2 regions of the Micromonospora sagamiensis genome follow, and region 2 is predicted to be linked to the other one. Evidence: predicted binding sites of a transcription regulator. Region 2 holds the regulator's gene; the other holds the start of a gene.
What was found. The regulator HspR, encoded in region 2, represses chaperone genes until heat shock. The targets are predictions, from matches to a motif close to TTGAGTNNNNNNNACTCAA.

Region 1 (14,685 bases), 3.2 Mb from region 2:
CATGCACCGCCACGCCCTGCGTAACGGCGAAGAGGACGATGCCGGCCGCTCCCCCGGCCAGCCGGAGCCCGTCGGTCTCGCGGAACATCCCGATCGCGGGCAGGAGCAGACCGGCCCACAACCCGCCGGCCAACGACACCAGGGTGACCGTCCGGGCCCGGCGCAGCCAGCGGTCCGGGTCGGCGGGAGTGGTCGGCACGGCCCCGATGCTAGGAGAACGACGGCCCGCCCGTCAGGCCCGGGACGCACGGGTACGCCGGGCGTTTCGCACGGCCGACCGGTGACACCGCGCGGATGGGCTCCGGGTCCGGGTACGCCGCAGGCTCGACACATGAGCGAAACGACGACGGCAACGCCTCCCGTGGCCCGGACGACGACCGGGACACCCCTCGTGGCCGAGCCGGTGGCGGGTCGACGCCGGCTGCTCCGGCCCGTACTGGAGATGCTCGCCGCCATGGTGGCGGGGATGCTGCTCCTCGACCCGCTCTGGGCGGTGGCCGCCGACCGCCTCGGCCGACCCGACCTGCTCGCCCGGCCGGACGTGGGCATGCTGGTCATGGCCCTCGACATGGCGATCGGGATGACGGTGTGGATGTGGCACCGGGGGCACCCGTGGTCCGGGGTGGGCGAAATGGTGGCCGCGATGGTGCTGCCGCTGCCGCTGCTCGCCGTACCGTGGTGGGCCGGGCTGATCGACGCGGACGTGCTGACCCTCGGCGCGCACCTGCTGATGGTGCCGGCGACCGTCGTCGTGGTGTGGCACCGCCGTGGCGAACACGTCCACGCGGGCGCTCCCACCCCGGCGGCGGGTCCCCTGCTCCGGCTGCTGCGGCACCGCTGGCCGACCCTGCTGGCCTTGCTGGTGACGGTCGACATGGTGTTCGCGCCGGTCGTGCCCAATCCGTGGTTCGTGCTGGTGCTGCCGGCGGGTTACCTGGTGATCGGCGCGTACCGGCGTCGGCTGGGTGACCGCCGGATGCTCGCCGTGCAGGTGGCCGGGATGCTCGCCTGGGTTGGCCTGGCGGCCGCCGCGGCGACCGCCGCCGAGCCGCTCGCCACCTGGCTGGTGGCGGCCGGCTGGCTGGCCCACTCGGCGTGGGACGTCGTGCACCACCGCCTGAACCGGGTGGTGCCACGCGGGTACGCCGAGTGGTGCGCCGTCTTCGACACCGGGGTGGGAATCGCGGTGCTGCTGGCCCTCTGAGCCGTCCGTCCCGGCTGCCTGATCGGGGGCGTCCGGACCCAGATCGTGGTCCGGATGGCAGCGGGACGCCGTGGCCTCGTCGAAGGGGCCACGGCGGTGCGGGCGACGCCTGAACGGGCGTCGTCCGCACCGGCGTACCGGAAGGTGTCGCCGATGTGGCCCGGTCGCCGCAACGTGACCCCAGGGGTGATGGAAGGCTTGTCGCATGAGTTCCGCACCTGTACTGCCCGAACCAGCGTCCGCTTCCACCGGTCCGGGCGACCCCGATCCGGCGAGCCCCTTCTCCGACCTCGGTCTGCGACCCGAGTTGCTGGGCGCGTTGTCGTCCCTCGGCTACGAGGAGCCCACCCCGATCCAGCGGGAGGCGATCCCTCCCCTGCTGGCCGGTCGTGACCTGCTGGGTCAGGCGGCGACCGGCACCGGCAAGACCGCCGCCTTCGCGCTGCCCCTGCTGAACCGGCTCCCGGCCGAGCGTGCGTCGGGTGACCCGGTGGCGCTGGTGCTGACCCCGACCCGGGAGCTGGCCGTGCAGGTCTCCGAGGCGCTGCACCGCTACGGGCGGGAATTGGGGGTCCGGGTACTGCCGATCTACGGCGGGCAGCCGATCGGGCGGCAGCTGCGGGCCCTGGACATCGGGGTGGACGTGGTGGTGGCGACGCCCGGCCGGGCGCTGGACCACATCGCCCGGGGCACGCTGCGCCTGGGCGGGTTGGCCACGGTGGTGCTCGACGAGGCCGACGAGATGCTCGACATGGGTTTCGCCGAGGACATCGAGGCGATCCTGGAGCACGCGCCCGCGCAGCGGCAGACGGTGCTCTTCTCGGCCACGATGCCGGCGCGCATCGACGGGATGGCCCGGCAGCACCTCACCGACCCGGTCCGCATCCTCATCGCCCGGGAGCCCACCGTGGCCGGGGAGACGCCCCTGGTGCGGCAGCGCGCGTTCATCGTGGCGCGGGCCCACAAGCCGGCGGCGCTGGGACGTGTCCTCGACGTGGAGTCCCCCACCGCGGCGATCGTCTTCTGCCGCAGCCGGGAGGAGGTCGACCGCCTCACCGAGACGATGAACGGCCGGGGCTACCGGGCCGAGGCGCTGCACGGCGGGATGAGCCAGGAACAGCGGGACCGGGTGATGGGACGGCTGCGCGCCGGCACCGCCGACCTGCTGGTGGCCACCGACGTCGCGGCCCGGGGGCTGGACGTCGAGCAGCTGACCCACGTGGTCAACTACGACGTCCCGTCGGCACCCGAGTCGTACGTGCACCGGATCGGCCGGGTCGGCCGGGCGGGACGGGAGGGCGTGGCGATCACCCTCGCCGAGCCGCGTGAGCACCGGATGCTCAAGACCATCGAACGGGTGACCGGCCAGCGGATCGTCATCGACAAGATTCCCACGGTCGCCGACCTGCGTACCAGGCGGTTGGAGCTGACCCAGGCGGCGCTGCGGGAGAGCCTGCTGGAGGACGACCTCGATCCGTTCCGGGTGATCGTGGAGTCGCTCAGCGACGAGTTCGACCTGATGGAGGTCGCGCTCGCGGCGGTGAAACTCGCGCACGAGGCCGCCGGGCCGGGTGCCGACGACGAGGAGGAGATCCCGCAGGTTCCGGTCCGCGCCCCCCGCGAGGCCCGGCCGGGGTACGACGCACGCGGCGAGCGCCGCCCGGCCCGTTCCCGCACGGGCGGGACGACCCAGGTCTTCATCGGGCTGGGCCGGCGGGCCGGGGTCCGCCCGCAGGACCTGGTCGGGGCGATCACCGGGGAGACCCAGCTCAGCGGACGGGACATCGGCTCGATCGAGATCGCCGACCGGTTCTCCCTGGTGGAGGTGCCCCAGTCGGTCGCCGACGAGGTGATCGCCGGGCTGCGTGGCAGCACCATCAAGGGGCGCAAGGCCACCGTGCGCCGCGACCGCGACAATCGCTGACCCCCCTTGTGGGGTGGTAGCAGGGGTCCCCTGTTACCGCTTTTTGTGGAGCAGGGGCCCCCTGCAGTGCTCAGCGCACCGCAGGGGGCCCCTGCTACCACCCCATCCGCGTCAGGCGGCGGCGAGGGCGGGACCGGTGCGGGTGTCGGTGTCGGTGTCGGCAGGGCGCAACGCCACGGCGAGCACGTCCGCCACGTCCGCCAGCGTGTGTACGGTCAGCGCCTCGCGGACCTCGTCCGGCAGGTCGTCGAGGTCCGGCGCGTTGCGGGCCGGGACGACCACCTCGGTCAGGCCGGCCCGGTGCGCGGCGAGCAGCTTCTGCTTCACCCCGCCGATGGGCAGCACCCGACCGGAGAGGGTCACCTCGCCGGTCATCCCGACCTCGGGACGAACCGGTCGGCCGCTGACCAGCGAGGCGAGCGCGGTGACCATGGTGATGCCCGCGCTCGGCCCGTCCTTCGGCACCGCGCCGGCCGGCACGTGCAGGTGGATCCGCCGTCCGGCGAGGGCGTTCGGGTCGAGGCCGAGCTGGCGGCCGTGCGAGCGCAGGTACGACAGCGCGATGTGCGCGGACTCCTTCATCACGTCGCCGAGCTGTCCGGTGAGGGTCAGCCCCGGTTCGCCGTCCATGCTGGTCGCCTCGACGAAGAGGACGTCACCCCCGGCTCCGGTGACCGCCAGGCCGGTGGCCACACCCGGGACGGCGGTCCGCTCCGCCGACTCGGGGGTGAACCTCGGGCGACCCAGGTAGCGGGTCAGGTCCTCGACGTCGACGTGGACCGGTCCCGCCTCGGTCGCCAGCGTCACGGCGACCTTGCGCAGGATCCTCGCCAGGGCCCGGTCGAGCTGCCGGACACCTGCCTCGCGCGTGTGCTCGGCGGCGATGCGGGCCAGCGCGGTGTCGGTGACGGTCACCTCCTCGGCGGTGAGTCCGGCCCGGTCCCGCTGCCGGGGCAGCAGGTGGTCCCGGGCGATGGCGACCTTCTCCTCCTCGGTGTAGCCGTCCAGGGTGACCAGCTCCATCCGGTCCAGCAGCGGGCCGGGGACGTTCTCCACCACGTTCGCGGTGGCCAGGAAGAGCACGTCGGACAGGTCGAGGTCGACTTCGAGGTAGTGGTCGCGGAAGGTGTGGTTCTGCGCCGGATCGAGCACCTCCAGCAGGGCGGCGGCGGGATCGCCGGCGTATCCGGCGGCGAGCTTGTCGACCTCGTCGAGGAGCACCACCGGGTTCATCGAGCCGGCCTCGCGCAGGGCGCGGACGATCCGGCCGGGCAGCGCGCCGACGTAGGTGCGCCGGTGGCCACGGATCTCGGCCTCGTCGCGGACGCCACCGAGGGAGACCCGGACGAACCGTCGCCCGAGGGCACGGGCCACCGACTCGCCGAGGCTGGTCTTGCCGACGCCGGGCGGGCCGGCGAGGGCGAGTACGGCGCCGGAGCCGCGTCCGCCGACCACGCCGAGGTTGCGCTCGGCGCGCCGGTTGCGCACCGCCAGGTACTCCAGGATGCGGTCCTTGACGTCGGCCAGGCCGGCGTGGTCGGCGTCGAGCACCGCACGGGCCGCCGCGAGGTCGGTGTCGTCCTCGGTACGGGTCGTCCACGGCATCTCCAGCACGGTGTCCAGCCAGGTACGGATCCAGCCGGCCTCCGGGGAGGCGTCGCTGGCCCGCTCCAGACGGCCGACCTCGCGCAGCGCCGCCTCACGGACCTTCTCGGGCAGCTCGGCGGCCTCGACCCGGGCCCGGTAGTCGGCGGAGCCGTCCGGCTCGTCCTCGCCGAGTTCCTTGCGGATCGCGGCGAGCTGCTGGCGGAGCAGGAACTCCCGCTGGGACTTCTCCAACCCCTCGCGGACGTCGTTGTTGATCCGCTCGCTGACCTCCTGCTCGGCGAGGTGGTCGCGGACCCAGCCGACGAGCAGGTCGAGTCGGGCGGTGACGTCCGGCGCGGCGAGCAGTTCGGTCTTCTGGGCCAGGGTGAGCCAGGAGACGTAGCCGGCGGAGTCGGCGAGTTCGGACAGGTCGGTCATCCGCTCGATCGCGTCGATGACCTGCCAGGCCCCGCGCTGCTGGAGCACCGAGGTCATCAGCGCCCGGTACTCGCGGGCGAGGTCCCGGGCCCGGCCGGCGGGGGCGGGTTCGGTCAGTTCGGTCGCCTCGACCCAGAGGGCGGCGCCGGGTCCGGGGACGCCGGAGCCGATCCGGGCCCGGGTCAGGCCCCGGATGACGGCCGCCGGTTCCCCGCTGGGCAGCCGACCGACCTTCTCGATGGTGGCGACCGCGCCGACCGGGCCGTACTCGCCGTCGATCCGGGGCACGGCGAGCAGCTTCTGGTCGCCGGTGGCGCGGGCCGCGTCGACGGCGGCCTGGGTGGTCGGGTCGAGGGTCACCGGGATGACCATGCCGGGCAGCAGGACGGTGTCGGTCAGGGGCAGTACCGGAAGAGTTGCCATCGCACACCTGCCAAAAGCGTTGACTTGAGCGTGCCTGACTCAAGTCGCGCCACGTCCGCCCTGTTCCACCGTGTGACCCACACCACGACCGCCGGGAGACGCACCGAGCGGCTCCCCGGCGGGCGGGACGCTCGCAGGAGCAGCGGGCCCGAGGAGCCGCTGAGGAGCGGCACGTTCCGGAACGAACCGTCAAGCGGACGGCCGTCTCGGCGTTGCGTAAACTCCGGGTGACCAACCGGACGGAGGCCGCCGCACTCGCCGGCCAGGCCGGGCTGCCCGGCACCGGAACCGCATTCGTCGCCATGCGGGTTGCGCGGCGCGTCCGGTGGGTTCGGCGACGGCCGGGCCCGACCGCCCGACTGGCAATTTCCATGCCAGGGCGAGTTTTCACCCGCTTGGTGTGCGCCATGGAATGCCGAGGGCCACGCATTGTTGCGGATTTGCGGTGCGATACGTCAAACTCTTAGCCACACCCCGCCACGCACAAGGAGTAATGGACGATGGCCAGGAAAGTAATCACAGTTCTCACCGACGACCTCGACGGCGGAAAGGCCGACCGGACGGTCGAGTTCGGGCTCGACGGCGTCATGTACACCATCGATGTGTCGGACGAAAACGCCGGGGTTCTGCGCAAGGCCCTGGACCCGTACATCACCGCTGGCCGTCGCATCGGTCGGGGCGTCGTGGAGAGCAACCGGGGAGTTCGCCGTCCGGGTCGTCCGGCGACGTCCGGAATGGATCGTGAGCAGAACCGGGCGATCCGCGAATGGGCGGTGAAGAACGGCTACGAGATTTCCGAGCGTGGCCGCATCCCGGTGTCGGTGGTCGAGGCGTACAAGAACCGCTGACCGACCGTCGATTACCATCCGGAGCCCGGACGTCACGCTGGGGAATCACCAGCGCCGGCCGGGCCACCCTTTCCGCCCGTCCCCCGAACCCGCGCCCCTGCTTTCCACGCGTGCTGACCAGGGCCGACCTGGCGCGGTCGCCGCCCTACCGGCGTCGGCGGTCGGCCACCGGTCAGTCTCCGGTGGGCGACGGGTCCGGACGGCGTCGTGGTCGGTGCGGCCGCGGGTCCACCGTGGCGGGATGTCCGCGTCGACGACGGGGATCCGCCGGCCGGCAAACGGCGGGAGCGCCGACCGGGACGCACCGGCGACCGTGAGCGGTATTCCCGTTCCCGGGAAAGATGTCGATTACCGACGATGTCCTTTCCCGTCACCGCTCCGACCGGCTCGGGACGAGCCGATCCGGCCCATTCCCCGCACGGCCCGACGCCCGGGGATCGAGATCCCACGCGCCCGGCGGCCGGAAAGGGATCAGTCGAAGGTGAGATGGTCGAAGTCGAACCCGTGCGCCATCTCGTCCCGGCGGGACCGCAGGCGGTCGACGTCACGTCCGAGGTCGATCCGGGGCACCAGGTCCGGTTCGTCGGTGTCGAGCTGGCGGAGACGCTCACCGATCGCGGTCACCGCCAGGTCCCCGGCCAGTCGTGCGGCGTCGACCCCGCACGAGAAACGGTGTTCCCACAGCAGGACCCGCTCGACCAGGCACCGGCCGGGACGCACCTCCACCCAGGCCCAGCCCTCGGTGGAGCCGTTCGTCCAGCGCACGTGCAGGCCACGGACGATGGGGTCGACGAGCTGCCGGGCCACGTACGCCTCGACCGCGGCGGCACGGGCGATCGCGCCCAGGTCGTTGACGGGGCCGTCACGCCCGTCGGGCAGCCGACCGACGATGTCCCGGAACCCCACGGGCTGCTCGGCCGCCGGATCGTCCTGTTCCGGAAGGCCGGCGGCGTAGCGACGGGCGTCGATCAGGTACTCCGCCACCCGTCGCCCGTGCGGGCCGGGCCGCAGGGTGGCGGACTGGATCCTGAGCACCTCCAGGCCGACGGCCGCGCTGACCGCGTCACGCATCCGCATCTCGCGTCGGGCCTCCGGCGTGGCGACCGGAGAGGTGAACTCGACCGCGAACACCGGCCGGCCGGTGGCGCCGTCACAGACCACGACGTCGAGAGTGGCCCGACCGGCCGTGTTCCACTGGTGGCCGGTGACGCCCGGCGGACGACCGGACACCAGCTCACCGAGGCGGCGGGCGGTGTACACGACGTGCCCACCCCGCTCCAGGAGCGGACCGCGTCCGGCGGCGAGCGGGCGCAGCCGGGCGTCGTCGTCGAATCCGGTGCTCGTCATCTGTCCCACGTTCCATCCCTCGGTGCCGGGGCCAGAGTCTAGGACGCGGCCGGGGCCCGCCGCCGGGCGGTCCACCCGACGGCGGACACGCCGGGCGGACCCGGTGGACGCGTCGTGGGACCGGGTGCCGTCCGGTGGCGGAGGCCGCCGGTCCCGGGCTCAGACGCCCATCACCAGTCCCTCGATCGTGTGCTTCTGCCGGATCGGGGTCAGGGTCTCCACCACCGGGCAGGGCAGGTGCTCGCGGACCAGCGGCGGCAGGCGCTCCCAGTAGCCCCGGGTGACGGCCATGTCGTGCCGGGCGGCGTTGCCCGCGCCGGGAGCGTCGACGCCGAGCACCAGCACCGGTCGGGCCACCGTGGAGACGTTCGGGGTGCCACGGTGGATGGTCAGCGCCGACCGGGCCGAGACGTCGCCGCGCTTCGGGTACTTGCGCACCGCGCGTCGCTCGTAACGGGGGTAGCGCTCCCGGGGCGGGAACATGCCGTGGTCGAAGTCGGCGTGGTCGTCCCACTGGGTGCCGGGGGCGATCTCGAACGGGCCCATCTCCTCCACCGTGTCGACGGTGGTGAGGTTGAAGGCGAGTGAGGTGAGCCGCCGTTGCTGCCGGGTCTCGCCGGGCATCGGGAAGTCCCGGTGCCAGGGCTGGTAGGCGGCCCCGGGGAACGGGGTGTCGAAGCCCAGCTCGACGATCTCGTAGCGCGGCCCGAGCACCGCCCGGCAGACCCTCACCACCCAGGGATGGGTGACCAGGTCGACGAAGCCGCGCAGCTGCTCGGGATGGATCTCCACGTACCAGCGCTGCGGGCCCCGGCCGACCGCGCCGTCGGGGCGGGACCTGGCCTCGGCGAACGCCGTGTCGACGTCCTCGCGGACCTGGTCGACCCACTCGGCCGGGAACGCGCCCCGACAGGCGGTGATCCCGTCGCGGTAGAGGTCGCCGAGCGCCTCCACCGGTGTCTCGTCGACCTCCGCGGCGTCGCGCGCCGGGCCCGTGGACGTCGTCTTCGCTTCGTGTCGCATACCGCCTCCTCGGGGTGCCACCGGGAGTATTACAACGTTGTAGAAGCGGTGCAACGGGCCACGATCGGATCGGGCATCATCGAACCTGGCGAGTGGTCGGGATTCGGGAGGTACGCACGTGCGGGTGGTGTCCCTGGTGCCGTCGCTCACCGAGGCGGTGGCGGTCACCCTGCCCGGGGTCCTGGTCGGCGCGACCGACTGGTGCACCCACCCCGCCGGTCTGGCGGTCACCCGGGTCGGCGGCAGCAAGTACCCCGACCTCGACCGGGTGCTCGCACTCCGTCCGGACGTCGTGCTGCTCAACGTCGAGGAGAACCGCCGCGAGGACGCCGACGCGCTGGTCGCGGCCGGCGTGCCGGTACGGGTCACCTACCCGCGGACCGTACCGCAGGCCCTCACCGAGCTGGGCGACCTGCTCGCCGCCCTCGGCGCGTCCGGCGAACCGGCGTGGCTGGCCGCCGCCCGCCACGCCTGGGCGACGCCACCCGCCCCGGTCGGGATCCTCCGCGTGGTCGTGCCGGTCTGGCGCCGGCCCTGGGTGGTGCTGGGCGGTGACACCTTCGCCGGGGACGTGCTGCACCGGCTCGGCCTGCGCAACGTCTACGCCGACCATCCGGAACGCTACCCACGGCCGGGTCTGGAGGAGCTGCGCGACCATCGGCCGGAGCTGGTGGTGCTGCCGGACGAGCCGTACCGGTTCACCGCCGAGGACGGCCCGGAGGCATTCCCGGGCGTGCCCTGCGCGCTGCTCTCCGGCCGGCACCTGACCTGGTACGGGCCGTCGCTGGCCGAGGCACCCGAGGTGCTCGCGGCGCAGCTCGCCCGGCGGACGACGCACCCGGGGCGAACGGTCGACGGGGCCGGCACGGCCGGTCGGCCGAGCCGGCCCCGACCCGACTGAGCCGTCGAGCGAGCCGGTCCGTCGAGCCCGTTCCGGTCGACCCGCCGACCAGGTGTCCGGGCGCGGCCGGACGACGGTCACGCCACCGGGGTGATCCCGGCCTCCTGCTCCAGGGCGACGGTGTCGTCCTGGTCGTAGCCGAGCGTGCTGTTCACCCGGGTCACCCCGCTGACCTGCCCGGCGAGGCGGACCGCCAGGTCGGCGGAGCTGCGCCGGTCGACCCGACCGTCGAGGGTCACCTCGCCGTGCCGCACCCGGACGGTGACCAGCCCGTCCTGGACGGCGAGCACCCGGCGCAGCACCTCCTGCACCACGTCCTCGCGGATCTCCGCATCCTGGCGCAGGTGCACGCGCAGCAGGTCGGAACGGGTGACGATGCCGACGAGCCGGCCAAGGTCGTCCAGCACCGGCAGTCGCTTGACCTGTTCCCGGTCCATCAGCCGGGCAGCGGCCGGCAGGGACGTCTGGGGGGAAGCGGTGACCGCCGGAGCGGTCATCAGCTCACCGGCCACCATCGCGTCGGCCTTGATCCGCGCGTCGCGGCGGCGGCGCCCCTCGAAGATCCGGCGCTCCTCCGGACGGCCGGCCCGCTCGACCTTGTGCAACAGGTCCGCCTCGGAGACCACACCGAGCACCCGGCGGAACCCGTCCACCACCGGAACCGCGCTGATCCCCCGCCGGATCAGCAGATCGACGATCTCCCGGTACGGGGTCTCCTCGCCGACCGCCGCGACCTCCGCGGTCATCACGTCGCTCACCTGCCACGTCCTCATTGCGACCTCCCTGTCGTCCGTGCCGACGCTACGGCGGCCGCCCGGGGGCGGGCAGAGGCTAAGGGACCGCAGGACACCGGGACCTCCGGCCCGCGGAGGTCCCGGCGGAAGAGGGCGAAGGTCCCGCCCGGCCAGGGACCGGTCGACCCTGCTCCCGACACCCCGGCCGGAGTGGAATGGAGATGCCACCGGGAAGCGGTGCGAGGCACGAGGAAGGACGTGGACACCATGACCGCGACGATCGAACGGGACACCGCCCGCACCACCACTCCGGTGACGCCGACCCGAACCCACCAGGACGGGACCCCGACGCCGGGGACCGCCCGGGCCCGGGCCGCCCGGTTCGTCTTCGCCGGGATCCGGATCGCGCTGGGCTGGACCTTCCTCTGGGCCTTCCTGGACAAGACCTTCGGTCTCGGCTTCGCCACCGAGGCGAAGAACGCCTGGATCGACGGTGGCAGCCCGACCAAGGGCTTCCTGGCCTTCGGCGCCGAGGGACCGTTCCAGGGCCTCTACCACGACATCGCCGGTGCGGTCTGGGCCGACTGGCTGTTCATGGCGGGCCTGCTCGGCCTCGGCGTGGCCCTGCTGCTCGGCATCGGGATGCGGATCGCGGCGGTCGCCGGCGGCCTGCTCTACGTGATGATGTGGACCGTCGTCCTGCCTCCCGAGAACAACCCCTTCATGGACGATCACCTGATCAACGCGGCCCTGCTCGCCGGTCTCGCGCTGGTCGCCGCCGGTGACACCCTCGGCCTCGGCCGGGCCTGGGCGAAGCTCCCCCTCGTCCAGCGGTTCCCCTGGCTGCGCTGACCGCAGACCGGCACCACGGCGGACGTCACCACCCGGTGACGTCCGCCGCGTCGTGTCCGCACCGTCCTGCCGGACATCGGCCGCTGACGATCCGGCAGGATCGACCGGGACAGTGATCCCGCGAGGCAGGAGAGCCAGGATGAACAAGCCCGAGGTAGGCCCGATCGAGGGTGCCCCGCCCGCCGATCTCGTCATCGAGGACATCACGGTGGGCGAGGGCCCCGAGGCGGAGCCCGGGCAGCTGGTCAGCGTGCACTACGTCGGAGTGGCGCACTCCACCGGTCGCGAGTTCGACGCGTCCTGGAACCGTGGCGAGACCTTCGACTTCGGGCTCGGCGCCGGCCAGGTCATCGCCGGCTGGGACCGGGGCGTGGTGGGGATGCGGGTGGGCGGCCGGCGCCGGCTCACCATCCCGCCGCACCTGGGCTACGGCAACCGGGGTGCCGGCGGCGTCATCAAGCCGGGCGAGACGCTGGTCTTCGTGGTCGACCTGCTCGGCGTCCGCTGACCTGGGGGTCGGGGCCGTCGGCACGCCGGTGGCCCCGACCGTCCGCGGGTCGGGGTGGGCCGCCGGTCAGACCGCCGCGAGGGGCCGGTACGACAGGGCCGGGTACGTCCGGCCCACCGGTACCGGGTCCGACGGTCGCCGGTCGACCGGCACCCGGGAGCGGGACACGTCGGTGGCCGCCCAGGACCGCCGCCCCGGGCCCGCGCTGGAGGGCACGGCGTCGGCCGGCGGGACCGGGACGTCGGCACGGCGGCCTTCCCGCGCCGCGTCCACGGCTTCCGCCGGTGGTCGCCCGGCCGGCAGCGTGAGTCGCGGCGTGGCCTCGGCCACCGGGATGACCCGGTGCAGGCCGGCACCGCGCAGCACGCGCAGGATCATCGGGTGCGGATCGACCAGCACCAGTTCCCCACCCCGGGCCCGGACGCCCAGGTGGGCGGCGACCAGGGTGCGGATCGCGGTGGCCGAGAAGACCGGCACGGCGGAGAGATCGAGCCGCAGCACCGGCCGGGATGGCTGGGCCCAGAGGACCGACCGGAACTGGGCCACCGTCGCGATGTCGATCTCGCCGGCCACCCGCACGTCGACCGCCCGCTCACCGATGCTGACCTCGACCTCGAGCCGGTCACTGCGCTGCCTCATGACCCCGAATCTATGCGGTGGGACCGACACTTTCCTCCTGCCGCGGGCCGATCCCCGGGTACGCCCCGGGTCGGGTCCGGGGAAACCCCTCACCCTCCCGGAGGAGGAGGCCCGACCGCCGGCCCGGACCGCCGCGACGTCAGCCTCCGACGGTGTAGTCGAAGGTGAAGCCGTGTTCACCGTCGACCAGCAGGATCTCCATGGTGCCCGTCAGCCCGGTCAGCTCCCCGGTGCCGGTGTCCGGGACCACCTGGATGGTCAGCGAGCCCCTGCCCCGGTCCATCACCCCGCAGTGCTGGAGGACGAAGCTGCCCGGCCGGCCGTGCAGCGTGCCCACCACCCGTTCGAGGCCGACGTACCCGCCCGAGCCCGGCCGGGCCGACTCGGCCTTGAGCAGGTGGGCGACGCTGGAGGCCTGGAGGTCGCCCTGGAACTCCTTGGTCACGACGACCCGGGCCAGCCGGCCGCCCGCGCGGTCGTCGTAGGGCGGTTGTTCGTCCCAGATCAGGTCGACGGCACCGACGGCACGGACACTCATGGCGGGCTCCCTCCGGTGGTACCGGATGAGATCATCATGCCGCACCGGAGGCGTCGCCGCAGGTCCGCCACCCGCTCGGACCTGCGGCGGAAGCCCCGGTGCGGGTCGGACACCACCGGCGCGGACCGGCATCGCCGGTCCGCGCCCACCGGGCCGCCAGACCGGATCAGCCGCCGCTGCCGGTCGAGGTCGGCGCGGGCGTCGCGCCGGCCGCCGGTGCCACCGGGCTACCGGTCGGTGCCGGCGCGGGCCGCAGGTTTCCCGGTACGGGCAGGGCGCTGCCCTTCACGAACTCCTCCCAGGTGACGTTCCAGGCGGTCCAGCCGTTGCCCGGCTGGAGCCGCACCTCGGTGCCCTTGACGGTGATCAGGTCCCCCACCTGCGTGATCCCCATCAACCAGTCGGCGGCGCGGGCGGAGACGTTGGCGCAGCCGTGCGAGACGTTCGTGTTGCCCTGGTCCCCCTCCGACCACGGGGCGGAGTGGATGAACTCGCCGCCCCAGGTGTAGCGCTGGGCGTCGTCCACGTCGACCACGTAGCCGCCGTCCGGCTCGCCCCGGGTGTCGAAGGTGGTCCGCTCGTGCTTCTCCATGATCACCATGCGGCCACTGGAGCTGGGCGTACTCGGCTTGCCCAGGCTGACCGGGATCCTGCGCAGCAACCGGCCGTCCTGGAACACCGACATCTGCTTCGTGGCGTTGTCGATCTCCAGGGACACCTGGCGGCCGATCCGGGAGGTGGCCCGCCGGTCGGCGTCCCCCACGCGGTCCCGCCCGATCGGCAGGCCCTCCAGCGCCGCCCGGACGCTGATGCTGGTGCCGGGCCGCCAGAAGTCCGGTGCCCGGTAGTAGACCTGGCTGCCGTCCTCCAGCCACGACCAGGTGCCCGGCTGGGGCGGGTCGGTCGTGACGAACAGCCGACGCTGGACCTCGTCCCTGGCCGCTTTCGGAATCGGCGGGTCGAATGCCACGGTTACCGGCATGGCGGTTCCGTACGTCCGGTTGCCGGCGAAGTAGAGCGTGCTGGTAATTGTCGGCACGTTCGATTTCGCGGCAGTGGTGAAGGTCGTGGTACGCGTGGCGGTCTGGCCGGTGTCACCGGTCGCGGTCACCTCGGCGGTGTACGTCCGGCGGTGTGCCAGGGGCTCGGCCGGCACCCAGGCCGACCCGTCCTCGCGGGGCTCGGCGCGGACCTGCACCCCCCGGTCGTCCCGGATCCGCACGTCCCTCACCTTGCCACCGCGGACCGCGACGCCGACCTCAGCGCTGATCGGCACGTCCCGGGCCCGGTCGGCGGGCGTCACCGTCAGGTCCAACGGTGCCCTGGCCACCGCCTCCTTCTTCGCCGGTGCCCGGTCCGCCGTGCACCCGCCGAGTGCCAGCGCGGTCGCCGTCAAGGTCGCCGCAGACAACGTGAGCCGCCGCCTCCACTCCATGATGCTCCCCCCGTCACCGTTTCCCTCCGGCACATTGTCACCATCTCGACTCACCCACTGGCGCAATTTCCACAGAATTGTCCGCGCAATTTTTCACCGTCATTGGGCGTGATTTACCGAATGGGGCGAACGGGTCGGTCGGCCGCCGAGTGCCCGGCGCGCGAGGAACGTCCCGTCCGTCCCACCCATGGGTCGGCGGGCGGTTCGCCGCACCCGCGCGCCGCGGCATGAACCGACTCGGGCGGGTTCGCCGCACCCGCGCGCCGGCGTGGACCGACTCGGGC
Region 2 (14,685 bases):
CAAACACCAGCGCTTTTGAGCGATCGGTCAGCTACCGGGAGTTGCCGGGGCGGTGCCCGACGGCCCCTCGGGCTCGGCCGGCGGGGGCAGGTGCCGGGACGGGTCCGGGCAGATCATGTATCCCGGCGGGACGACGTACACCGGCGCGGCGGGGTAGCCGGGCGGGGGTGCGTGCGTCGGCAGCACGGCCGGCAGCACCGGGTGGGCGGCCCACGGGGCGGGCATGGCCCCGGGCGGCGTCTCGTCGCGGGGCACGAAGTACCGGTTGGCCGGCGGCAGGGCCAGCAGCAGCACCACCGCCACGGAGAGCAGGAAGACGACGAGCCCGCCGCCGGCGGCTCCCATGCCGAGGAGGTCCTCGGAGAGGTTGGAGTCGTAGAGGGTCTCCACGAACTCCGACTCCTCCCAGACCGGCTCGCCGTCCGCGGTCTCCGTCCACCCCTCGTCGGGGGCGCCGAGGGCGAGCGGGATGAAGAGCGCGCCCAGGCAGCACTGGCCGACGCCGAGCAGCAGTTGCAGGCCGCCGCCGACGAACACCAGGATCCGGGCGGTGTTGCCGCCCCGGCGTACCGGCCGGGCGGTGGCGGCGAACCAGACCGCCAGGAACAGTGCGGGCACGACGACCGCCACCATCGTCATCCAGTTGCCGAACCGCTCGCCGGACACCTCGTCGGGGTCGGCGTCGGGGACGAGCTGCGCCGCCCGGTCGATCCGGCCGTCGAACTGCACCGCGGCGGCGACGGTCAGGCCGACCATCACGAGCAGCACACCGACGGCGGCGAGCTGCAACCAGAAGGCGACGGTCACGGTGGTGGGCCGGGCCGGACGTACCGGCTCGTCGACGGTGGCGGTCATGGCCATCGACGGTACGGGGACCCGGCCACCCGGGGCAGGCCCGTTCAGCCGGTGCCGGCCGTACTGATGATCATTCCGCGGCGAGCTGCTCGGTGGCGTACTCGCGCAGTGTCCGGTGGCCCATGATGCAGCCGGCGAAGGTGACGAACTCCCCGTCGGAGTCGGCGAGCCGCCGCCAGGCGGTGCGGGCCGCCACCGGGTCGATCTCCTCCAGCAGCGTCGCCGCGTACGCCCGGCCGGCCGGCGAGCCGTGTTCCAGCAGCCAGTCGACCCGGGCGCGGACCTCGTCCGGGTGCTCCGGCAGGGCCGCCTCCAGCCGGCGGTACGCCTCGGTCTCGGGCAGGATGCGGGCCGCGAACCCCACCCCGGCGAAGGCCACCGTGTCCGTGCCGGCCAGCTGCTCGGCGTCCCGCTCGATCTGCGACCGTTTCCGTCTCCACATACCGTGTCCTTTCCCCGCCGGGCCGAGGCCGACCCGGACGACCGGGAGGTTCGCGTCACCGGACCGGTCGGGCCGGGACGCGAACCTCCGGTTCGACGCGGGTGGATCAGGCGGAGGTGACGGTGAGGGCTTCCTTGGTGTCGGCCAGGTCGACCCGGACCGTGTCCCCGTCACGGATCTGGCCGGCGAGCAGGGCCCTGGCGAGCTGGTCGCCGATGGCGGTCTGGACCAGGCGGCGCAACGGACGCGCCCCGTAGATCGGATCGTAGCCGTGCTCGGCGAGCCAGGCACGGGCCGGCTCGGTGATCTCCAGGCCGAGGCGACGGTCGGCGAGCCGCTTGCGCATCCGCCCCAGCTGGATGTCCACGATGGACCGGAGGTCGTCGCCGTGCAGGGCGGCGAAGACCACGATGTCGTCCAGCCGGTTGAGGAACTCCGGCTTGAAGTGCGACCGGACCACCGCGAGCACACCCTCCCGGCGCTGTTCCTCGGCGAGCGTCAGGTCGCTGATCACCGACGAGCCGAGGTTCGAGGTGAGGATCAGGATGGCGTTGCGGAAGTCGACGGTACGGCCCTGACCGTCGGTGAGCCGGCCGTCGTCGAGCACCTGGAGCAGGATGTCGAAGACGTCCGGGTGGGCCTTCTCCACCTCGTCCAGCAGGATCACCGAGTACGGCCGGCGACGCACCGCCTCGGTGAGCTGGCCGCCCTCCTCGTAGCCGACGTAGCCGGGCGGGGCACCGACGAGCCGGGCCACCGAGTGCTTCTCGCCGTACTCGCTCATGTCGATGCGGACCATGGCCCGCTCGTCGTCGAAGAGGAACTCGGCGAGCGCCTTGGCCAGCTCGGTCTTGCCGACCCCGGTCGGGCCGAGGAAGAGGAAGCTGCCGGTCGGGCGGTCCGGGTCGGCGACTCCGGCGCGGGCGCGACGGACCGCGTCGGAGACCGCGCCGACCGCCTCGGACTGGCCGACCACCCGGGCGCGCAGCGACTCCTCCATCCGGAGCAGCTTCGCCGTCTCGCCCTCCAGCAGCCGGCCGGCGGGGATGCCGGTCCAGGAGGCGACCACGGCGGCGATGTCGTCCGCGCCGACCTCCTCCTTGAGCATCGCCCCGTCGGCCTGGAGCCGGGCCAGTTCCTCCTCGGCCCTCGCCAGGTCGGCCTTGAGCGCGGGGATCCGGCCGTACCGCAGCTCGGCGGCGCGTTCCAGCTCACCGTCGCGCTCGGCCCGCTCGGCCTCGCCGCCGAGCCGTTCCAGCTCCTCCTTGGCGGTGGAGAGCTTGGTGATGTGGCCCTTCTCCAGCTTCCAACGGTCGGAGAGCGCGGTGAGCTGCTCCCGCTTGTCGGCCAGCTCCTTGCGCAACCGTTCCAGCCGCTCGGCGGAGGCCGCGTCCGGCTCCTTGGCCAGCGCCATCTCCTCGATCTCCAGCCGGCGGACCGCCCGCTCGATCTCGTCCACCTCGACCGGGCGGGAGTCGATCTCCATCCGGAGCCGGGACGCGGACTCGTCGACCAGGTCGATCGCCTTGTCCGGCAGGAACCGGTCGGTGATGTAGCGGTCCGACAGGGAGGCGGCGGCGACCAGGGCGGCGTCGGTGATCCGTACGCCGTGGTGCACCTCGTAGCGCTCCTTGAGGCCGCGCAGGATGCCGATGGTGTCCTCGATGGTCGGTTCGCCGACCAGCACCGGCTGGAAGCGACGCTCCAGGGCCGGGTCCTTCTCGATGTGCTCGCGGTACTCGTCCAGCGTGGTCGCGCCGACCATCCGCAGTTCGCCCCGGGCCAGCATCGGCTTGAGCATGTTTCCGGCGTCCATCGAGCCCTCGCCCTTGCCCGCGCCGACCACGGTGTGCAACTCGTCGAGGAAGGTGATGACCTGCCCGTTGGAGTTCTTGATCTCCTCCAGGACGGACTTCAGCCGCTCCTCGAACTGGCCCCGGTACTGCGCCCCGGCGACCATCGCGCCGAGGTCGAGCGAGACCAGCTTCTTGTCCCGCAGCGACTCGGGCACGTCCCCGGCGACGATCCGCTGGGCCAGGCCCTCGACGATGGCGGTCTTGCCGACGCCGGGCTCGCCGATCAGCACCGGGTTGTTCTTGGTACGCCGGGAGAGCACCTGGATCACGCGGCGGATCTCCGAGTCCCGGCCGATGACCGGGTCGATCTTGCCGTCGCGGGCGCTGGCGGTCAGGTCGACGCCGTACTTCGCCAGGGCCTGGTAGGTCTGCTCGGGGTCGGCGGTGGTGACCCGCCGGTCCCCGCCCCGGATCGTCGGGAAGGCGGCGACCAGGTTCTCCTCGGTGGCCCCGGCGGCCTTCAACGCGCCGGCCACCGCGCCGCCGACCCGGGCCAGCCCGGCGAGGAGGTGCTCGGTGGAGGTGTACTCGTCGCCGAGCGGCCGGGCGATCTGCTCGGCGGCCCCGATGGCGTTGACGAACTCCCGGGACAGGCTCGGCTCGGCGATGCTGGATCCGCGTACGGCGGGCAGCGCGTCGATCGCCCGTACGGTGACCCGGCGCAGCTCGACCGGGTCGGACCCGGCGGCGCGCAGCAGGCCGGCGGCGGTGGAGCCGGCGGTGTCCAGCAGTGCCAGCAGCAGGTGCCAGGGTTCCACGGTGGCGTGTCCGCGCTGGTTGGCGACGGCGACGGCACCGGTGATGACCTCGCGGCTCTTGGTGGTGAGGCGTTCCGTGTTCATGGGCTCCCCCGGAATCGGCGTGTCCACTGAGAGAGACACAACCAGAGTTGAGCCTATTCCACTCAACTTCGGTGGTGTGAGCCGAGTCACATGAGCGGGTCACCGATGGTCGAGGACGACCCTGATCCAGTGCGGCGGCCCGAGGAACAGGCCGCTGGCCAGGACGACGTCGTCCGGCCCACGGGCGTAGAACGTGCCGTCGGCGAGCGCCATGAGGTAGTGCTCGCCCGTGAGCGGCCACTTCATCCGGTGGTACCGGTCGCCTGCCACCATCCCGGCCCCGTCCGGCCCGGTCACCACGACCATGCCGCCACCGACCGGAACCATCGAGCTGATTTGCTCCGGCCGGTCCTCGGGGTGCACCAGCGTCCATCCCGGGCCGCCCTGCCGCCACAGCGCCGGGAAGGACGTCCGGTCCGGACGCTCCCCGATCAGCCACGCCGTGCCCGTCGGGTCGATCTTCGCGCGGAGCACGGCCACCTCACCGTCGGGCGGGGACACCGGCTGCCGGAACCAGCGCCGACCGCCGTCGGGCGAGATCGCGGCGAACGGCCGGCCGTCATGCAGCCCGGCCACGACGATCTGGTCGTCCCGCGAGGCGACGGTGTTGATCCCGGGTACGTCCGGCTGGACGGGCACGGGCCGCAACCGGCGGCCGTCCCACTCGGCGACCTTCCCGGTGGACTCGACGACCTGGAACCGCCCCTGCGCCCCCACCCAGACCGGGGGCGGACCGGAGCGGGAGTGGGTGAAGGTGGTGCCGCCGTCGGTCGAGGTGTACCAGCCGTGCGGTTCGCTGAGCAGCACGAGCAGGCCGGGGGCGGTGTAGAGCTGCTGGTTGGCGGCGCTCGGACGGGGGTGCCGCAGCTTCCGCCAGGACCGGCCGCCGTCAGCGGTGCCGTAGAGCAGGGCCGGGCAGGAGGGAGCGAGCGGCTTCCCGTCGCACGCGGCGAAGAGGGCGTAACCGTCCCGCGCGTCGGCGAACTCGACGTACGGCCGGTCGTACCGTTCGGGCACCTCCACCCGCACCTGGCGGACCTCGTCGAAGGAGGCCGGCAGCGGCCCCGGTGCGGTCGTCGTCGGGGCCGACGGGGTCGGCGCGACCGGTGGACGCCTTCGGACGTCACCGATCGAACACGCCCCCAGAGCGGGCACGACCAGCAGTGTGACCAGCAACCGAGAAGATCGTCCGAGCATGGCCCTCCTTGGCGTCGGTACCGTAGCGTGGCGCGCGTGCGAGTACGTGTCGAACAGACTGCCCTACCGGGGATCGGTGTACGTCACGACCTGTTGACGGAGTCCGGACGCCGGCTCGGCGTGGTGTCCCACCGCAACGGCCGACGCGACCTTGTCCTCTACGACCCGGACGATCCCGATTCCTGCCAGCACGACATACCGCTGACCGACGACGAGGCGGAGGCGCTGGCCGACATCCTCGGCGCGTCGCTGATGCTCGGGCAGCTCACCGGGCTGCGGGAGCAGGCCGCCGGGCTGCTCACCGAGCAGATCGCCATCCCGGCCGGCTCGAAGTACGTCAACCGACGACTCGGCGACACCAAGGCCCGGACCCGCACCAGCGCCTCCATCGTGGCCGTGCTGCGCGGTGGCGAGGTGATCGCCTCGCCCGGCCCCACCTTCCGCTTCTCCGCCGGCGACGTGGTGGTCGTGGTCGGCACCCGCAAGGGGCTCGACGGGGTCACAGCCATCCTGGCCGACAGCGACCCGGACGGCTGAGGCGCGGATGCACGACTCCACCACGCTGCTCGTCGAGGTCGGCGCGCTGCTGTTCCTGCTCGGCCTCCTCGGCCGGCTCAGCCGCCGCATCGGCCTCTCCCCCATTCCGTTGTACCTGCTCGCCGGGCTCGCCGTCGGGCACGGCGGCATCCTCAAGATGCACGCCAGCGAGGAGTTCTTCGCCGTCGGCGCGGAGATCGGCGTCATCCTCCTGCTGGTCATGCTCGGCCTGGAGTACTCGGCGAACGAGCTGGTCGGCAACCTGCGCTCGGCGGCCCCGGCGGGTCTGATCGACGCGGTCCTCAACGCCCTGCCCGGCGCGGCCTTCGCGCTGCTGCTCGGCTGGGACTGGATCGCCGCGGCGGTGCTCGCCGGCATCACCTGGGTCTCGTCGTCCGGGGTGATCGCCAAGGTCCTCGCCGACCTGGGCCGGGTCGGTAACCGGGAGACGCCGGTGATCCTCTCGGTGCTGGTCATCGAGGACCTGGCCATGGCGCTCTACCTGCCGCTGGTCACCGCGCTGCTGGCCGGGGTCGGGCTGCTCGGCGGCGGAATCGCCCTGACCATCGCGGTCGGAACGGTGCTGCTGGTGCTGGTCGTGGCGATCCGGTACGGCCACCTCATCTCCACCGCCATGTCCGCGAAGGACCCGGAAGCACTGCTGCTCGGGGTGCTCGGCATGACCCTGCTGGTCGCCGGGATCGCGGCGAAGCTCCAGGTGTCGGCGGCGGTCGGCGCGTTCCTGGTCGGCATCGCGCTCTCCGGCCCGGTGGCGCACCACGCCACCGAGCTGCTCACCCCGCTGCGGGACCTCTTCGCCGCGGTCTTCTTCGTCTTCTTCGGCCTGGTCACCGACCCCCGGGACATCCCGCCCGTCCTGCTGCCGGCGCTCGCCCTGGCCGTGGTGACGATGGCGACGAAGACGCTCACCGGCTACTTGGCCGCCCGACGGGCCGGCATCGCCGAACCCGGTCGCTGGCGGGCCGGGCTCGCGCTGGTGCCCCGGGGCGAGTTCTCCATCGTCATCGCCGGGCTGGCGGTGGCCAGCGGTGAGGTCCCACCGGGGCTGGCCGCGCTCGCCACCGCGTACGTGCTGATCACCGTGGTGACCGGCCCGATGCTGGCCCGCCTGCCGGATTTCGCCTGGTTCAAGCAGTGGTTGCGGCGTCGGGCGGCGGCCCGGCGGCTGGAACCGCTGCCCACCCCGGACTGAGTCGCGGTCGGCCGGGTCGGTCCGCCCGTACGGGGAACCGACCCGGCCGACGATCGCGGAATCCGTCCCGCCGAGGTCTTTCGCCGCCGCGCGGGACCGCGCTACCGTTTCGCCCCAGCACACCAGGTCCCCGCGGACACCCGGTTCGCCCCGCGGGCGCGAGCGGAAGGCTGCCGGTACGTGCCCGAGTCGACGTTTCCCGGCTTCGCCAACCCCGTCGACCCCTCCCCGGCGGAGCTACGGGCGTGGGCCTACCAGCCGGACTCGGTTCCGCTGACCGCGATGCCCCCGGACTGGGACCTGCTCGTCGCCGGCGACCACCTGGTCCCGACCCTGTTCGAGCTGGCCATGGACCCGGCGTGCCCGGCCCGGCGGTTCGCCCTGCACTGCCTCTACATCTACGCCGCCGACGGCATCCGCACCCAGTTCCGCGCCCACTCCAAGCGTCGCCTGCGCAAGCTGGTCGAGCAGGCCGAGCTGACCGGCGACCAACTGGTGCGCACCTGGGCCTACAACACCCGGGTGCTCATGGAGCGACCCCACCTCTTCGACTACCACGACTGGTGTGAGGGCGGGCTGGTCCGGGAGAACCGTCGGATCGGCTGAGCGGGACGGGCCGGAACCCCCCGTGGATTCCGGCCCGTGACTCAGGTGCGTCCCCCGCGCTTCCGGCCCTTCCGCCGCGGTCCCGGCGGTGGTGCTGTCCGCTCCGGGCCGGTCTCGTCACCCCCGTCGGCGTCCCGGCGTTCGACGGCCGGGCCGGGCCTGCCGGCGAACCGGCTTCCGGTGATCGCGTCGAACCGCTCCCGCACCATCTGGGCGACCCGGTCGAAGCGTTCCTCCGCCTGCCGGGCGACCTTCCTCGCCGGTTCCGCCATGACTCCCCCTCGCCGTCACCCGCCGGACCGGGCACGCTCGGCCGCGACGGTGGGCCCGGCTGGTGCGGACGGGACCTGGTTCCGAGGCTAGTCGGCGGGACCGGTCGGCGCGGCGGTTCCACGGAACGCGACTCCCGCCGTGGTTGCAGGGGACCCCTGCTCATCAAAAAGCGGTAACAGGGAACCCCTGCAACCACCACAGCCGGGTCCGAAGTCAGTGGCCGGTGGAGCGGCGGGGCCGCCAGACCACCAGCGCGGTGGAGGTGCGGGTGGTGGGGACGATCTCCCGGCCGGGGAACCGGGCCATCGCCTCCAGCTCGGCGATCCGCCGGTACGCGGCGTCCAGCTCCGCCTCCATCTCGGCGAGCCGGGCCTGAGCCTGTTCCAGGAGCTGTTCCAGGCCGATGATCCGCTTGATGCCGGCCAGGTTCACCCCGTCGTCCTGGCTGAGCCGCTGCACCTCACGCAGCAGCACCACGTCCCGGACGCTGTAGCGGCGACCGCCCCCGGCCGCCCGCCCCGCCTGCACCAGCCCGAGCCGGTCGTACTGCCGCAGCGTCTGCGGGTGCATCCCCGCCATCCGTGCCGCGACCGAGATCATCAGTACCTTGGCGTCGTAGGCAGGGTCACCCGAGCCGACGAACCCGTCCGCCATCCCGCTCACCTCCGCGTGTACTCCACCGTGCCAACCGAAGCGACGCACTGCTAACTGAAGCGACGCACCCGGGCGTCGAGATGTTCCCGAGCCGCCGGCGGGGTGTGCGCGGCGAACGTCTCCAACGCCGTACGGGCCTCGTCGGAGAGCCGGGCCGGGACCACCACGTCCAGGGTGACCAGCAGGTCACCGGCCTGCCCGTCGCGGCGGACCACGCCCTTGCCCCGGGCCCGCAGGACCCGGCCGCTCGGCGTGCCCGGCGGCACCCGCAGGGTCACCGCACCGTCCAGGGTGGGCACCCGGAGGTCGATACCGAGCGCCGCCTCCGCGAAGGTGATCGGCACGCTCAGGGTCAGGTCGTCCCCGGTCCGTCCGAACAGGTCGTCCGGGCGCACCTTCACGTGCACGAAGAGGTCACCCGCCGGGCCGCCGCGTTCCCCCGGCTCACCCCGGCCGGCCAGCCGGATCCGCTGGCCGTCGGCCACTCCGGCGGGAAAGCGGACGTTGAGGGTGCGGGTCTTGGTGACCCCGCCGGTGCCCCGGCACTCGGGGCACTTCTCCTCGACGATCGTGCCGACGCCCTGGCAGTTGCGACACGGCTCGGCGAAGCTGAACGACCCCTGGTTGCGGGTCACCGTCCCGGAGCCGTGGCACTGCGGGCAGGACACCGGCCGGGTTCCGGGCTTGGCCCCGTCCCCGTGGCAGGTGTCGCAGACCCCCGGGGCGCGCAGCGTCAGCGGGATGGTCACCCCACGGACCGCGTCGGAGAAGTCGAGCGCGACCTCCGCCTCGACGTCCCGCCCACGCGCCGGGCCCCGCCGCGCCGGGCCGGCCCCGCCGCCGCCGGAGAACACCGAACCGAACAGGTCGGAGAAGTTGGCACCGCCGAACCGGCGGTCACCGCCGCCCGCACCGCCGAACAGGTCGGAGACGTCGAACGGCACGCCGCCGCCCGCGCCCCGGGCGCTGCGCCGGAACGCGCCCGAGCCGAACAGCGTGCGCATCTCGTCGTACTCCCGGCGGCGCTTGTCGTCGGAGAGCACGTTGTACGCCTCGGAGGCGGCCTTGAACCGCTCCTCCGCGCCGGGGTCGTCCGGGTTGTGGTCCGGGTGGGACTCCCGGGCCAGTTTCCGGTACGCCTTCTTGATGTCGTCCGAGGAGGCGGACTTGTCCACGCCGAGTACGGCGTAGAAGTCCTTCTCCAGCCAGTCCTTGGAACTCACCGGTCCACCCCCTTCCACCCGACGCGCACCGGGCCCCCCGCCCACCCGGTGTCGGTGGACGGGAGGACCCGGTCACGGTCTCGTACTTACTCCGGATCGGCGACCGCGACCATCGCGGGCCGCAGCAGACGCTCGCCGAGCTGGTAACCCCGGCGCATCACCTGGACGCAGGTCGGCTCGCTGACCTCGGCCGAGGTCTGGTGCGCGACCGCCTCGTGCCGGGTCGGGTCGAAGGGGTCGCCCTGCTCGCCGAAGACGGTGAGCCCGAACTTGCCCAGTGCCGTGGTGAGCTGCTCGGCCACCGTGCCGAACGGGCCCACCAGATCGCCGTGCTCGCGTGCCCGGTCGAGGTCGTCGAGGATCGGCAGCAGCGCGGTGAGCACCGCGCCGGTCGCCTGCTCACCGACCAGGGCCCGGTCCCGCTCGACCCGCTTGCGGTAGTTGGCGTACTCGGCCGAGACCCGTTGCAGGTCCCGGGTGCGTTCCTCCAGCTCCGCCCGGAGCGCCTCCAGCTCGGCCCCGAGCGGGGCGGCCGGACCGCCGTCGGCCGGTCTGGCCGGGGCGTCCACCACCGGCGCGCCGTCCGACGGGGACTCGGTGACGGTCGAGGAGACCTCGTCGACCATCACCTCGGTCTCCTCCACCAGACCCGCCGCGGATTCGGCACCGTCCCCGGTGGAGTCGGCCGGCGTCCCGGATTCACCCGCCACCGAACCGGGGGTCTCCTCCGGGTCGACGGCTCGTGGCTTGTCCGTCATGCGGCTACCTCAATCCCTCTGCCGTGGGGTCGTGACGGGGCGGGACGTCACTTCTTCCCGTCCTCGTCGACGATCTCGGCGTCGACCACGTCGTCGGCACCGGCCTGGGCACCGCCCGGCGCGCCACCGGCGGCACCGGCCGCGCCCGGCTGCTCGCCCTGCTCACCCTGCTGCTGGGCGTAGAGCAGCGAACCGGCCTGCTGGGAGACCTGCGCAAGCCGCTCGTGGGCCGACTTGATCTTCTCGATGTCCTGGCCACCGAGCGCGCCGCGCAGCTCGCCGAGCGCCTCGTTGATCTGGTCGCGGGACTCGCCCGGCAGCTTGTCGCCGCTCTCGGCGAGGAACTTCTCGGTCTGCCACTGGAGCGCCTCGGCCAGGTTGCGGGTCTCGGCGTCCTCGCGGCGGCGCTTGTCCTCCTCGGCGTGCTCCTCGGCGTCCCGGCGCATCCGCTCGATGTCATCCTTCGGCAGCGACGAGCCGCCGGTGATGGTCATCTTCTGCTCCTTGCCGGTGCCCAGGTCCTTGGCGTGCACGTTCACGATGCCGTTGGCGTCGATGTCGAAGGTGACCTCGATCTGCGGCACGCCGCGCGGCGCCGGCGGGAGCCCGGTCAGCTCGAAGGTGCCGAGCTTCTTGTTGTAGGCCGCGATCTCCCGCTCGCCCTGGAAGACCTGGATCAGCACGGACGGCTGGTTGTCGTCGGCGGTGGTGAACACCTCGGACCGCTTGGTCGGGATGGTGGTGTTCCGCTCGATCAGCTTGGTGAAGATGCCGCCCTTGGTCTCGATGCCCAGGCTCAGCGGGGTCACGTCGAGCAGCAGGACGTCCTTGACCTCGCCCTTGAGCACACCGGCCTGGAGGGCCGCGCCGACGGCGACGACCTCGTCCGGGTTGACGCCCTTGTTGGGCTCCTTGCCGGTGAGCTGCTTGACCAGGTCCGTCACGGCCGGCATCCGGGTGGAGCCACCGACCAGGATCACGTGGTCGACGTCGGAGACCTTGATCCCCGCGTCCTTGACGGCCTGCTCGAACGGGCCCTTGCAGCGGTCCAGCAGGTCCTGCGTCATCCGCTGGAACTCGGCGCGGCTGAGCGTCACGTCCAGGTGCAGCGGGCCGGCCGAACCGGCGGTGATGTACGGCAGGTTGATGTTGGTGTTGGTGGCGGCGGACAGCTCGATCTTGGCCTTCTCGGCGGCCTCACGGAGCCGCTGGAGGGCCATCTTGTCCTGGGAGAGGTCGATGCCGTGCTCGCCCCGGAACGTCTTCACCAGGTGGTCGATGATCCGCTGGTCCCAGTCGTCGCCACCGAGCTGGTTGTCACCGCTGGTGGACTTGACCTCGACGACACCCTCGGCCAGCTCCAGCAGGGAGACGTCGAAGGTGCCACCGCCGAGGTCGAAGACCAGGACGGTCTGCTCCTTGGAGCCCTTGTCCAGCCCGTACGCCAGGGCGGCGGCGGTCGGCTCGTTCACGATCCGCAGCACGTTGAAGCCGGCGATCTCACCGGCCTCCTTGGTGGCCTGGCGCTGGCCGTCGTTGAAGTACGCCGGGACGGTGATCACCGCGTCGGTGATCTGCTCGCCCAGGTACGCCTCCGCGTCCCGCTTGAGCTTCATCAGCGTGCGAGCCGAGATCTCCTGCGGGGTGTACTTCTTGCCGTCGATGTCGACGGTCCAGTTGGTGCCGATCTCCCGCTTGACCGACCGGATGGTCCGGTCCGGGTTGGTCACCGCCTGACGCTTGGCGACCTCACCGACGAGCACCTCGCCGTTGCGGGCGAACGCGACGATCGACGGGGTCGTACGCGAGCCCTCAGCGTTGGCGATGACGGTGGGCTCACCGCCCTCGAGAACGCTGACGCAGGAGTTCGTCGTGCCGAGGTCGATACCGACCGCACGTGCCATCTTCGCTTCCTCGCTTCGTAACGTTGAGCAGGTGACGGGCACCGCCCGGAGAGCACCCACCGCAAGTTGAGTGGACTTGACTCAATAGTGCCATGCCCGTCGCGATCGTCAAGTCGAGGTTGAGTCGACCCGACGCAACCTTCAACACGGGGACCCGCTGTTGTCTTCCCTTGCCTCGGTCGGGCACGCTTTAGCGGTGACGACGCACGGGGAATCCGCCACCCACTCCGGCGCGCCCGCCGTCGCCGCCCGCACCGGACCAGCCACCGCCGCGGAGGACCCACCCGGGACACCCGGGGGCGACCTGCCGGCCGCCCTCGCCGGCCTGCGCGCCGCGACCGAGGCCGCCCGGTTCCCGCTCGCCCTGCCCTCGGCCGAGCCGGCCCGGCGCAACGCGGCCGCCCTCACCGACCAGCTCGACGACTACCTGCTGCCCCGGCTCGCCCGCCTCGACGCCCCGCTGCTGGTGGTGGTCGGCGGCTCCACCGGCGCGGGCAAGTCGACGCTGGTCAACAGCCTGGTCCAGGCGCGGGTGAGCGCCGCCGGGGTGCTCCGGCCCACCACCCGGTCCCCGGTGCTGGTCTGCAATCCGGCCGACTCGGTCTGGTTCCGCCAGGGAGAGCTGCTGCCCGGCCTGACCCGGACCAGCGAGCCCAGCGAGGACCCACGCGCCCTGCAACTGGTCACCGCGCCCGCCCTCCCACCCGGCCTGGCCTTCCTCGACGCGCCGGACATCGACTCGGTGGTCGACGCCAACCGGGCGCTGGCCGGGCAGCTCCTCGCCGCCGCAGACCTCTGGCTCTTCGTCACCACCGCCGCCCGGTACGCCGACGCGGTCCCCTGGGAACTGCTGCACAACGCCCGCGCCCGGGGCGCGGCCATCGCCCTCGTCCTGGACCGGGTGCCGCCGGAGGCCGTCGAGGAGGTCTCCGCCCACCTCGCGGAGATGCTCGCCAGTCACGATCTCGGCGCGGCCCCGCTCTTCGTCCTCCCGGAGACGCAGGTCGACGGGCATGGTCTGCTGCCGGAACGGGTGACCGCGCCGTTGGGCGAGTGGTTCGCCCGACTCGCCGCCGACGCCGAGGCCCGCGCCGCCGTGGTCCGGCAGACCCTCGACGGCGCGCTCGCCGCACTCGGCCCGATCACCGGGGCGCTCGCCGAGGCCGCCGACGAGCAGGCCACCGCCGCCGACGCGCTCGACGACCGGGTCCGCGCCGCGTACCGCGGTGCCCGGCGCACCGTCGAGCAGGGCCTCTCCGACGGCCGGCTGCTCCGGGGCGAGGTGCTCGCCCGCTGGCAGGAGTTCGTCGGCACCGGCGAGTTCTTCCGCACCCTGGAGGCGCGGATCGGCCGGCTCCGTGACCGGCTCGTGGCGACGGTCACCGGGCGACCGGCCCCCGCCAGCGAGCTGCGGGACGCCATCGAGAGTCAACTGGTCACCCTGCTGCGCGGGGTGGCGGCCGAGGCGGCCGAGAACGCGTACACCGGGTGGCGGGCCCACCCCGCCGGGGCGGCGCTGCTCGACCCGGAGCTGGCGCACGCCTCCGCCGACCTGCCCGAACGCGCCGAGCGGCTGATCCGTGACTGGCAGCGGGGCGTGCTGGAACTGGTCCGCACCGAGGGCGGGGACAAGCGGTTCGTGGCCCGGACGGCGGCGTACGCGGTGAACGCCACCGGCCTCGCCGTGATGATCGCGGTGTTCGCCTCGACCGCCTTCGTGCCGACCGGACTGGAGGTGGCCACCGGGGCGGGCACCACGGTCGCCGCACAGGCCGTCCTCCAGGCGATCTTCGGCGACCAGGCGGTCCGCAATCTCGCCCGGCAGGCCCGGGGCGACCTGCTGGACCGGGTCGACGCGCTGCTCGACGAGGAGGCCGGGCGGTTCCTCACCCGTACCGCGAACGCGAGGCCGGAGGCGGACACCGCCGCCGACCTGCGGGCCGCCGCCGCGCGGGTGGCCGAGGCCCGGGAGCACAGCGACCTGGACGTGACCCGGTGACCGGGATCGTCGGCCGGATGCGGGAGGCGCTCCGGGGCGGGCAGCGGGTCGACCCGGACGACCTGATCACCCGCCTCGACGCGGTCCGCCGGTTCCTCACCGCCGTCGACGGCCACCTCCCCGACGAGCGGCTCGTCCCCGCGCACACCCTGGTCGAGCGGGCCGGCACCCGGCTCGCCCTCTCCCGAGACCACACCGTGGTCGCCCTGGCCGGAGCGACCGGCAGCGGCAAGTCCAGCCTGTTCAACGCGCTCGCCCGGCTGGACCTCTCCCCGGTCGGGGTACGCCGCCCGACCACCGGCGTGGCGCACGCCTGCGTGTGGGGG

Region 1: lon (endopeptidase La) is a predicted target of HspR. The motif match lies at 5,601-5,619, and genes of this name have one in related genera.

The regions. Positions count from the first base shown of each region.
Region 1 is NZ_AP023438.1:6,328,551-6,343,235, reverse strand. It holds gene IGA62_RS27150 (sensor histidine kinase) at 1-199, opposite strand, end outside; gene IGA62_RS29745 (hypothetical protein) at 332-1,204, shown strand; gene IGA62_RS27140 (DEAD/DEAH box helicase) at 1,410-3,128, shown strand; gene lon (endopeptidase La) at 3,240-5,576, opposite strand; gene IGA62_RS27130 (histone-like nucleoid-structuring protein Lsr2) at 6,077-6,424, shown strand; gene IGA62_RS27125 (hypothetical protein) at 6,896-7,771, opposite strand; gene IGA62_RS27120 (phytanoyl-CoA dioxygenase family protein) at 7,931-8,794, opposite strand; gene IGA62_RS27115 (helical backbone metal receptor) at 8,913-9,695, shown strand; gene IGA62_RS27110 (CBS domain-containing protein) at 9,773-10,453, opposite strand; gene IGA62_RS27105 (DoxX family membrane protein) at 10,688-11,281, shown strand; gene IGA62_RS27100 (FKBP-type peptidyl-prolyl cis-trans isomerase) at 11,421-11,789, shown strand; gene IGA62_RS27095 (anti-sigma factor antagonist) at 11,856-12,428, opposite strand; gene IGA62_RS27090 (DUF3224 domain-containing protein) at 12,568-12,966, opposite strand; gene IGA62_RS27085 (L,D-transpeptidase) at 13,133-14,401, opposite strand.
Region 2 is NZ_AP023438.1:3,143,001-3,157,685, reverse strand. It holds gene IGA62_RS13750 (hypothetical protein) at 28-855, opposite strand; gene IGA62_RS13745 (hypothetical protein) at 926-1,297, opposite strand; gene clpB (ATP-dependent chaperone ClpB) at 1,404-3,995, opposite strand; gene IGA62_RS13735 (beta propeller repeat protein) at 4,095-5,192, opposite strand; gene IGA62_RS13730 (cation:proton antiporter regulatory subunit) at 5,229-5,729, shown strand; gene IGA62_RS13725 (cation:proton antiporter) at 5,737-6,942, shown strand; gene IGA62_RS13720 (hypothetical protein) at 7,123-7,548, shown strand; gene IGA62_RS13715 (hypothetical protein) at 7,590-7,820, opposite strand; gene IGA62_RS13710 (heat shock protein transcriptional repressor HspR) at 8,035-8,475, opposite strand; gene dnaJ (molecular chaperone DnaJ) at 8,526-9,698, opposite strand; gene grpE (nucleotide exchange factor GrpE) at 9,785-10,456, opposite strand; gene dnaK (molecular chaperone DnaK) at 10,504-12,360, opposite strand; gene IGA62_RS13690 (GTPase domain-containing protein) at 12,557-14,359, shown strand; gene IGA62_RS13685 (GTPase) at 14,377-14,685, shown strand, end outside.